Variovorax paradoxus: one gene and its partners. The main gene of each other region encodes a partner of the protein of the gene in region 2 in a complex. Links are inferred from orthologs where the notes say so. Each region holds a gene or a part of one and is shown on either strand. Other genes may lie near its edges.

Evidence for each region.
Region 1: the proteins of accD (region 2) and L3V85_RS16220 are in contact, whole or in part, in a solved structure (PDB 8UXZ), measured with the Escherichia coli proteins. The link is inferred for Variovorax paradoxus from one-to-one orthologs.
Region 3: the proteins of accD (region 2) and accB are in contact, whole or in part, in a solved structure (PDB 8UXZ), measured with the Escherichia coli proteins. The link is inferred for Variovorax paradoxus from one-to-one orthologs.

What each region holds. Positions count from the first base shown.
Region 1 is NZ_CP091716.1:3,495,236-3,498,221, forward strand. What follows is about bases 47-2,878. They hold L3V85_RS16220 (acetyl-CoA carboxylase carboxyltransferase subunit alpha), read left to right. Parts: upstream 47-888; coding sequence 889-1,869; downstream 1,870-2,878. Other genes in these bases: cysS (cysteine--tRNA ligase), read left to right, coding at 47-205; L3V85_RS16215 (DNA-3-methyladenine glycosylase family protein), read left to right, coding at 223-873; tilS (tRNA lysidine(34) synthetase TilS), read left to right, coding at 1,883-2,860. Also shown: more of cysS, read left to right, coding at 1-46; L3V85_RS16230 (aspartate kinase), read left to right, coding at 2,915-2,986. UniProt on the Escherichia coli protein: Component of the acetyl coenzyme A carboxylase (ACC) complex. First, biotin carboxylase catalyzes the carboxylation of biotin on its carrier protein (BCCP) and then the CO(2) group is transferred by the carboxyltransferase to acetyl-CoA to form malonyl-CoA.
Region 2 is NZ_CP091716.1:2,239,538-2,242,498, forward strand. Bases 114-2,920 are described here. They hold accD (acetyl-CoA carboxylase, carboxyltransferase subunit beta), read right to left. Parts: upstream 2,050-2,920; coding sequence 1,177-2,049; downstream 114-1,176. Other genes in these bases: L3V85_RS10435 (LON peptidase substrate-binding domain-containing protein), read right to left, coding at 114-497; L3V85_RS10440 (YggT family protein), read left to right, coding at 547-1,107; trpA (tryptophan synthase subunit alpha), read right to left, coding at 2,075-2,920; trpB (tryptophan synthase subunit beta), read right to left, coding at 2,920-2,920. Outside these bases: more of L3V85_RS10435, read right to left, coding at 1-113; more of trpB, read right to left, coding at 2,921-2,961.
Region 3 is NZ_CP091716.1:1,574,183-1,577,246, forward strand. Bases 24-2,933 are described here. They hold accB (acetyl-CoA carboxylase biotin carboxyl carrier protein), read left to right. Parts: upstream 24-1,199; coding sequence 1,200-1,667; downstream 1,668-2,933. Other genes in these bases: L3V85_RS07445 (hypothetical protein), read left to right, coding at 24-544; L3V85_RS07450 (TlpA family protein disulfide reductase), read left to right, coding at 545-1,099; accC (acetyl-CoA carboxylase biotin carboxylase subunit), read left to right, coding at 1,670-2,933. In the rest of the region: more of L3V85_RS07445, read left to right, coding at 1-23; more of accC, read left to right, coding at 2,934-3,019; prmA (50S ribosomal protein L11 methyltransferase), read left to right, coding at 3,035-3,064. UniProt on the Escherichia coli protein: This protein is a component of the acetyl coenzyme A carboxylase complex; first, biotin carboxylase catalyzes the carboxylation of the carrier protein and then the transcarboxylase transfers the carboxyl group to form malonyl-CoA.

The DNA of each region.
Region 1 (2,986 bases), 1.3 Mb from region 2 along the record:
TTTGCTGCAGGGCGACCCGCGATCCTTCCTGCAGGCCGGCAGCACGCTGGACGACGCCGCCATCCAGGCCCGCATCGCGGAGCGCGCCGCTGCCAAGGCGGCAAAGAATTTCGCCGAAGCCGATCGCATTCGCCAGGAACTCCTCGAGCAGGGCATCGTGCTCAAGGATTCGCCCACGGGAACGACCTGGGCGGCCGCGCAGTGAACGGTACGACGAATCCCATGCCCGCCACCAAGAAATCCAGCGTACAGATCTATACGCCGGACTATTGGGAAGAGGCATGCAAGCATCTCTCCAAGAAAGACCGCGTCATGAAGCGGTTGATCCCGAAGTTCGGCGACGCCTGCCTGGAGTCGCGCGGTGACGCGTTCACCACGCTGGCGCGCAGCGTGGTCGGCCAGCAGATTTCGGTGAAGGCCGCGCAGTCGGTCTGGGACAAGTTCGCCGCGCTGCCGCGCAAGCTGACGCCGGCCAACGTACTCAAGCTCAAGGTCGACGACATGCGCGGAGCAGGGCTCTCGGCGCGCAAGATCGAGTACCTCGTCGACCTGGCCCTGCACTTCGATTCGGGCATGGTGCACGTCGATTCGTGGAAGGACATGTCGGACGAGCTCATCATCGAAGAGCTCGTGGCCATCCGCGGCATCGGCCGCTGGACGGCCGAGATGTTCCTCATCTTCCACCTGATGCGCCCGAACGTGCTGCCTGTGGACGACCTGGGGCTGCTCAACGGCATCAGCGTCAATTATTTTTCCGGCGATCCGGTCAGCCGCAGCGATGCCCGCGACGTCGCCGTGGCCTGGGCCCCGTATTGCAGCGTGGCGACTTGGTATATTTGGCGATCACTGGACCCGGTTCCAGTCGCATATTGAACACAGGAGAAGACGTTGGCGAAACGAACCTTCCTCGACTTCGAGCAGCCCATTGCTGAACTCGAAACAAAAATCGAAGAACTGCGCTATGTACAGACCGAATCGGCGGTCGACATTTCTGAAGAAATCGATCAGCTCGGCAAGAAGAGCCAGCAGCTCACCAAGGACATCTACAGCGACCTGACGCCCTGGCAGATCACCAAGATCGCCCGGCATCCGGAGCGCCCCTACACGCTCGACTACGTCAACGAAATCTTCACCGATTTCGTCGAACTGCACGGCGACCGCCATTTCTCGGACGACCTGTCGATCGTGGGCGGACTGGCGCGCTTCAACGGCGTGCCTTGCATGGTGCTGGGCCACCAGAAGGGCCGCGACACCAAGGAGCGCACCGCGCGCAACTTCGGCATGAGCAAGCCCGAGGGCTACCGCAAGGCCCTGCGGCTCATGAAGACGGCCGAGAAATTCAAGCTGCCCGTGTTCACCTTCGTGGATACGCCCGGCGCCTACCCAGGCATCGACGCCGAAGAGCGCGGCCAGTCGGAAGCCATCGGCCGCAACATCTTCGAGATGGCGCAGCTCGAGGTGCCGATCATCGTCACGATCATCGGCGAGGGCGGCTCCGGCGGCGCGCTGGCCATTTCGGTTGGCGACCAACTGGTGATGCTGCAGTATTCGATCTACTCGGTCATCAGCCCCGAAGGCTGCGCTTCCATCCTCTGGAAGACCAGCGACAAGGCCCAGGAAGCGGCCGATGCACTGGGCATCACCGCGCACCGCCTGAAGGCGCTGGGCCTGGTCGACAAGATCGTGAACGAGCCCGTGGGCGGCGCGCACCGCGACCATCGCCAGATGGCCGCGTTCCTGAAGCGCGCGCTCAACGACGCCTTCCGCCAGGTCAGCGACCTGAAGCCGAAGGAACTGCTGGAGCGCCGCTACGAGCGCCTGCAGAGCTACGGCCGCTTCAACGACACCAAGGCCGACAACGGCAGGTAACGCAGTCTCCGTCATGAACTCCGCTTTCGAACGCGCCATGGCCGCGTTCGAGCCGGCGCATTGGCCGCTGGCGGTGGGGTTCAGCGGCGGCGCCGATTCCACGGCCTTGCTGGCTGCCTGCGCGACACGCCGGCCGGGCGAGGTGGTCGCCTTCCACGTGCATCACGGGCTGCAGGCCGCGGCCGACGATTTCGAACAGCATTGCCGCGACGTCTGCGAGCGTCTGGCCGTGCCGCTGCGCGTGCATCGTGTCGATGCGCGGCATGCGCGCGGAGACAGTCCGGAAGATGCGGCCCGCCGCGCCCGTTACGGCGCGTTTGCCGAAATGGCGCGCATGAGTGAGGGAAGGGCGGCTGTCAAATCGATAGCGCTGGGCCACCACGCCGACGACCAGATCGAAACCCTGCTGCTGGCGCTTTCGCGCGGTGCGGGGCTCCCTGGGCTGGCTGCCATGCCGGCGCGCGCGGAGCGCAGCGGGCTCGAAATTTATCGCCCGTTGCTGGCTGTGTCGGGTGCCGATATTCGCGAATGGCTGGCCGGGCGTGGCCTGCCCTGGATCGAAGACCCGACCAACGGCGACGCGCGCTATACCCGCAACCGGATTCGCGCCGTGGTGCTTCCGGCATTGGCGCAGGCTTTTCCGCAGTTCCGCGCCACCTTCGCGCGAAGCATCGGCCATGCGGCGCAGGCGCAGGAGCTGCTGGACGAATTCGCCGCGCAAGATCTCGAGACGGTGGGCAACCCGCCGCGCATCGCGACGCTACAGACCCTGTCGCATGCCCGGCAGGCCAATGTGCTGCGCCATTGGCTGATGCAGGCCCACGGCTGCGCGCCCAGCGCGGCGCAGCTCGACCAGTTGCTCAGCCAGGTCCGCGCCTGCACCACGCGCGGCCACCGGATTCATCTCAAGGTGGCCGCCGGATTCATCGAGCGGCAGGGCGATTTCCTGCATTGGTACAATGCCCCGCCCTCGCCGAAGACTTTGCTCTGACAGCTTGCAGGGCGCCGTCTTCAAGCGGCCCTTTTCTTTTCTCTGATTTCACCCATGGCATTGATCGTTCACAAATACGGCGGTACGTCGATGGGCTCGACCGAGCGCATCAAGAATGTCGCCAAG
Region 2 (2,961 bases):
AGCCGGTAGGGTGCGCTGATGGGCAGCCGCACCGATTCGCCTTGCGCACGGCGCCGTTCCTCGAGGGTGTCGAGCAGGCGCCGCAGCGCGGTAGAGGTGTGCTTGAGGTCGTCGGGGATCTCGAGCGCGACATCGTCGTTCACCGCCTCGACCTCGGCCACCCACAGCCCGTGCTTCTGCAGTTCGGTATGGCGTACGCGAAAGCGCTGCGTGCCGATGCATTCGATCTGCAGCAGGCCGCTTTGCGGCGACTCGAACTCGCGGATCATGGCCAGCGTGCCGATGCCGGCAAAGCTCTCGGTGTCGGCGCCGGCCTTGCGCACTTCGCTGCCGCTGGTGAGGCTCACCACGCCGAAGGGTGCGTCGGCCTTGCGGCACTTGCCGATCATGTCGAGATAGCGCACCTCGAAGATGCGCAGCGGCAGCAGGCCGCCCGGAAAAAGAACCGTGCCGAGCGGGAACAATGGCAGTGAATGCAAAAGGGGTTGTGTCGTCATCGAAGGACCTTGCGTGGCTATCATCGCATTCCGCTCACGGCTGCGTCCCATGCTCTATCAGATTCCCTCGTTCCTTCTCGACGTGATCGTCGGCCTGCTCGGCGGCGCCTGCCTGCTGCGCCTGTACATGCAGTACCACCGCGTGCCTTTCGGCAATCCGCTCGGGCGCTTCATCTTCGCCATCACCGACTGGATCGTGCTGCCGCTGCGGCGCATCGTGCCTTCCGTGAAGCGCTGGGACCTGGCGAGCCTGATCGCTGCGTGGCTGCTGGTGCTGGTGAAGTTCCTGCTGCTCTGGTTGCTGATCGGCAACCTCGGGCGGCTCGCGACCTTGCCGCTGGTGTCCCTGGTGGGGCTGATGCAGCTGGCGGTCTCGGGGCTGACGGCGCTGCTGGTGGTCTATGCCGTGCTGTCGTGGATTCCGGGCGCGTCGCCGATGCTGCTCGACCTGATCTCCCGCCTGGCCGAGCCGCTGGTGCGGCCGTTCCGGCGCTTCATTCCGCTGATCGGCGGCATCGACCTGTCGCCGCTGGCCGCCATCGTGGTGCTGCAGGTGATCGCCATCGTGCTGAGCAACCTGTTGGTGCTAGCCTATCAACTGACGTTCTGAGCAAACCCGACGAAAAAAGGGCCCGGGTGCATTGCACCCGGGCCCTTTTCTTTTGGACGCTTGATTTTTTCAGCTGACCGCGTCGGCCGGCTGGCGCAGCAGCATGGCCAGCGTGCTGGCAATGGTCTTGCGCAGTTCGCGGCGGTCGCTGATGAAGTCGATCGCGCCCTTGGTCTGCAGGAACTCGGCGCGCTGGAAGCCTTCAGGCAGCGTCACGCGCACGGTCGATTCGATCACGCGCGGGCCGGCAAAGCCGATCAGCGCCTTGGGCTCGGCAATGACTACGTCGCCCACGAAAGCGAAACCGGCGGACACGCCGCCCATGGTCGGGTCGGTCAGCACGCTGATGTAGGGCAGGCCCTTCTTCGCCAGGCGCGTGAGCGCGGCGTTGGTCTTGGCCATCTGCATCAGCGAGAGCAGGCCTTCCTGCATGCGCGCGCCGCCGGTGGCGGTGAAGCAGATGAAGGGCACCTTCTGCTCGATGGCGGTCTCGACGCCGCGCACGAAGCGCTCGCCGACCACGCTGCCCATGGAGCCGCCCATGAATTCGAACTCGAAGCAGGCCACGACCACGCTGATGCTGTGGACCGAGCCGCCGAGCACGACCAGCGCGTCGGTCTCGCCGGTGTTCTCCAGGGCTTCCTTCAGGCGCTCGGGGTACTTGCGGCTGTCCTTGAACTTCAGGGCGTCGACCGGCAGCACTTCCTGGCCGACTTCGTAGCGGCCCTCGGCATCGAGGAACGCGTCCAGGCGCGCGCGGGCGCCGATGCGGTGGTGGTGGCTGCAGCTGGGGCAGACATTCTGGTTGTGCTCGAGGTCGGTCTTGTACAGAACGGTCTCGCAGGCGGGGCATTTGATCCACAGGCCCTCGGGCACCTGGCGGCGCTCGGACGGGTCGGTTTGCGCGATCTTGGCGGGTAGCAGTTTTTCAAGCCAGCTCATAAGGGGCTCCTTGTGTTGGCGGTGATTATCGACCAGCCGCGTTCTTGGCCGTCGCGGCGGGCAGCGCGTCGAGCGCCTCGCGGATGCCCGCGAGGAATTCACGCACGGCCGGCACGACCTTGTCGCGGGGCTGGTCTTCGATGAGTTGAATGATCTTGGTGCCGATGATGACCGCGTCGGCGGCCGATCCCACGGCCTGCGCGGTGCGTGCATCGCGGATGCCGAAGCCCACGCCGACCGGAATGCCCACGTGCTGGCGGATGCGCGGAATCATCTGGCCGACCGCTTCGGCGTCGAGATGGCCGGCACCCGTCACGCCCTTGAGCGACACGTAGTAGACGTACCCGCTGGCGATGCGCGCGACCTGCGCCATGCGCTCGTCGGTGCTGGTGGGTGCAAGCAGGAAGATCAGGTCGATGCCGGCGGCCTTGAGGTCGGCGGCAAAGGCTTCGCACTCTTCGGGCGGGTAGTCGACGACCAGCAGGCCGTCCACGCCGGCGGCGGCCGCGTCGCGGATGAAGGCCTGCTTGCCGTGCACGAGGTCGTAGCGCTCGACCGGGTTCGCATAGCCCATCAGCACCACGGGCGTGGTCGCGTTCTTCTGGCGGAAAGCGGCGACGATGGCCAGCACCTGCTTCATGCCGATGCCCAGCGCCAGCGCGGCCTCGCCGGCCTTCTGGATCACGGGGCCGTCGGCCATCGGGTCGGAGAAGGGCACGCCGAGTTCGATCACGTCGGCGCCGGCCTCGACCATGCCGTGCATCAGCTCGGGCGTGATGTCGGCGAAGGGAAAGCCCGCGGTGACGTACGGAACGAGGGCGCGGCGGCCGTCTTTCTTCAGCGCGTCGAAGGTTGCTGCAATGCGGCTCATCACTTGCCTCCCTTCACGCTCAGACCGCGCATCGAGGGGCG
Region 3 (3,064 bases), 670 kb from region 2 along the record:
GGAAGGGCTGGAGTACGGCCCGGCCAAGCGTCGCGCACTGCGCGACCTCGGTCTGTCGGCGCGCACGCCGCTGCCGAACAACGACGAAGTCGAGGCCGAGGTGCGCGAATACATCGAGCTGTTCTGCGCCGATACCCAGCCGCAGGAACTGCACGCGCTGCGCCTTCTGGCGCTCGAATGGATGGAGCGCATGGCCGCCTTCCGCCCGCATGTCGGCGGCGCCGTATGGCACGGAACGGCCACCCGGCTGTCAGACATTTATATTCAATTGTTCTGCGATGATTCCAAGTCGGCCGAAATCGCCCTGATCGATCACCACGTGGACTACGAGCCCCGCATGGTGACCGGCTTTCATGGCGAACAGGTCGAGGCCTTGAGCGTGCATGCGCCGAGCCGGGCGCTCGGCGAGGAAATCGGCGTGCATCTGCTGGTCTATGACCTCGACGACCTGCGCGGAGCCCTGAAGCCCGACGCCCAGGGGCGCACGCCGCGCGGCGATCTGCCCGCATTGCGCCGACTGATTGAACGAGAAAAGGACAAGTGAATGACTTCTTCGCCCACCCGACGCGGCATGCTCTATGCCGGCGTGGCGGCTGCCGCGGCAGCCGCCGGGCTCGGTGGCGCCTGGTGGAAGGAGCGCGGCAGCAGCAGTTCGGCAGGCGGCGGCGAGCAGCTGGACGCCGCGTTCTGGGGCCAGAGCTTCGAGCGCCCGGAGGGCGGTGACCTCGTTCTGTCGAGCTTGCGCGGCAAGCCGCTGCTGCTGAACTTCTGGGCTACATGGTGCCCTCCCTGCGTCGAAGAAATGCCCATGATCGACGCCTTTTTCCGCGAACATGGCGCCAACGGATGGCAAGTGGTGGGTTTGGCCATCGATCAGCCCAGCGCCGTGCGCAAATTCCTGCAACGCACGCCCGTCACCTACCCCACCGGCCTGGCCGGCCTGCAGGGCACGGAACTGGTCAAGAACCTGGGCAATACGGGCGGCGGGCTGCCCTTCACCCTGGTACTGAATGCGAACGGTTCTGTGGCCGCTCGTAAAATGGGCAAGCTGGAAACCACCGATCTGGACACTTGGCGGCGCGAACTGGTTCGTGGTTAGAATCCCGCCCTCCCGCTGGCATTAGCCGCCAAACGCCGAAAATCACCGATTTTCGGACAAGTTATATCCCAAAGACCGGCAAAGCCGGCACTGGAGTCTCATGGATCTGCGCAAACTCAAGACACTGATCGATCTGGTGTCCGAATCGAATATTTCCGAACTGGAAATCACCGAGACCGAAGGCAAGGTTCGCATCGTCAAGGGCGGCGGCGCTGCCCCGGTGCAGTATGTGCAAACCCTGGCTGCGCCAGCAGCGGCAGCCGCCGCGCCGGCCGCAGCCGGTGCGGCCCCCGCCGTGGCCAGCGCGCCGGTTGCCGCGGAGGCGGCTCGCGCCGGCCACGCAGTGAAGTCGCCGATGGTCGGCACCTTCTACCGTTCGTCCAGCCCCGGCGCACCGGCTTTTGTCGAAGTCGGCAGCAAGGTGAACGAGGGTGACACGGTCTGCATCATCGAAGCGATGAAGATCCTCAACGAAATCGAAGCCGACAAGTCCGGCACGATCACCCAGATCCTCGGCGAAAACGGGCAGGCGGTCGAATACGGCCAGCCGCTGTTCATCATCGAGTGACCATGTTCAAGAAGATCCTGGTTGCAAACCGGGGGGAAATCGCCCTCCGGATCCAGCGCGCCTGCAGCGAGCTCGGCATCAAGGCCGTGATGGTGTATTCGGAGGCCGATCGCGACGCCAAGTACATCAAGCTCGCTGAAGAGGCGGTGTGCATCGGCCCGGCCCCGTCGGCGCAGAGCTATCTCAACATGCCGGCGATCATTTCGGCCGCCGAAGTGACCGACGCCGAAGCCATCCACCCCGGCTACGGCTTCCTGAGCGAGAACGCCAACTTCGCGGAACGCGTGGAGCAGAGCGGGTTCCAGTTCATCGGCCCGACGCCGGACAACATCCGCACGATGGGCGACAAGGTCTCGGCCAAGCAGGCCATGATCAAGGCCGGCGTGCCTTGCGTGCCCGGTTCCGAAGGCGAACTGTCGGACGACGCCGCCACCAACAAGCGCATTGCCCGCGCGATCGGCTACCCGGTCATCATCAAGGCGGCGGGCGGCGGCGGTGGCCGCGGCATGCGCGTGGTGCACACCGAGGCGGCGCTGGTCAATGCGATCCAGATGACCAAGGCGGAAGCCGGCGCGGCCTTCAACAATGCGGCCGTGTACATGGAGAAGTTTCTCCAGAACCCGCGCCACATCGAGATCCAGATCCTCGCTGACAAGCACAAGAACGCCGTCTACCTGGGCGAGCGCGACTGCTCCATGCAGCGCCGCCACCAGAAGGTGATCGAGGAATCGCCCGCGCCGGGCATTCCGCGCAAGCTGATCGAAAAGATCGGCGAGCGTTGCGCAGCCGCCTGCAAGAAGATCGGCTACCGCGGTGCCGGCACCTTCGAGTTCCTCTATGAGAACGGCGAGTTCTACTTCATCGAGATGAACACGCGCGTCCAGGTGGAGCATCCGGTGACGGAGTTCACCACGGGCATCGACATCGTCAAGACGCAGATCATGGTCGCGGCCGGCGAGAAGCTGCCGTTCACGCAGCGCCAGATCCAGATGCACGGCCACGCCATCGAAGTGCGCATCAACGCCGAAGACGCCTGGAAGTTCACGCCGTCGCCGGGCCGCATCACCATGTGGCACCCGCCGGGCGGCCCTGGCGTGCGCGTCGACTCGCATGCGTACACCAACTACTTCGTGCCGCCGAACTACGACTCGATGATCGGCAAGATCATCGTCTACGGCGACACGCGCGAGCAGGCCATGGCCCGCATGCGCACGGCGCTCAACGAGACGGTGATCGAAGGCATCCAGACCAACATCCCGCTGCACCGCGAGCTGATGGTCGATTCCAAGTTCATGACCGGCGGCACCAACATCCACTACCTCGAAGAGTGGCTGGCTGCACACAAGCGCTGACCTGGAAAGACTGCGATGTTTGAACTCCGCCTGATGGCGCCGGAA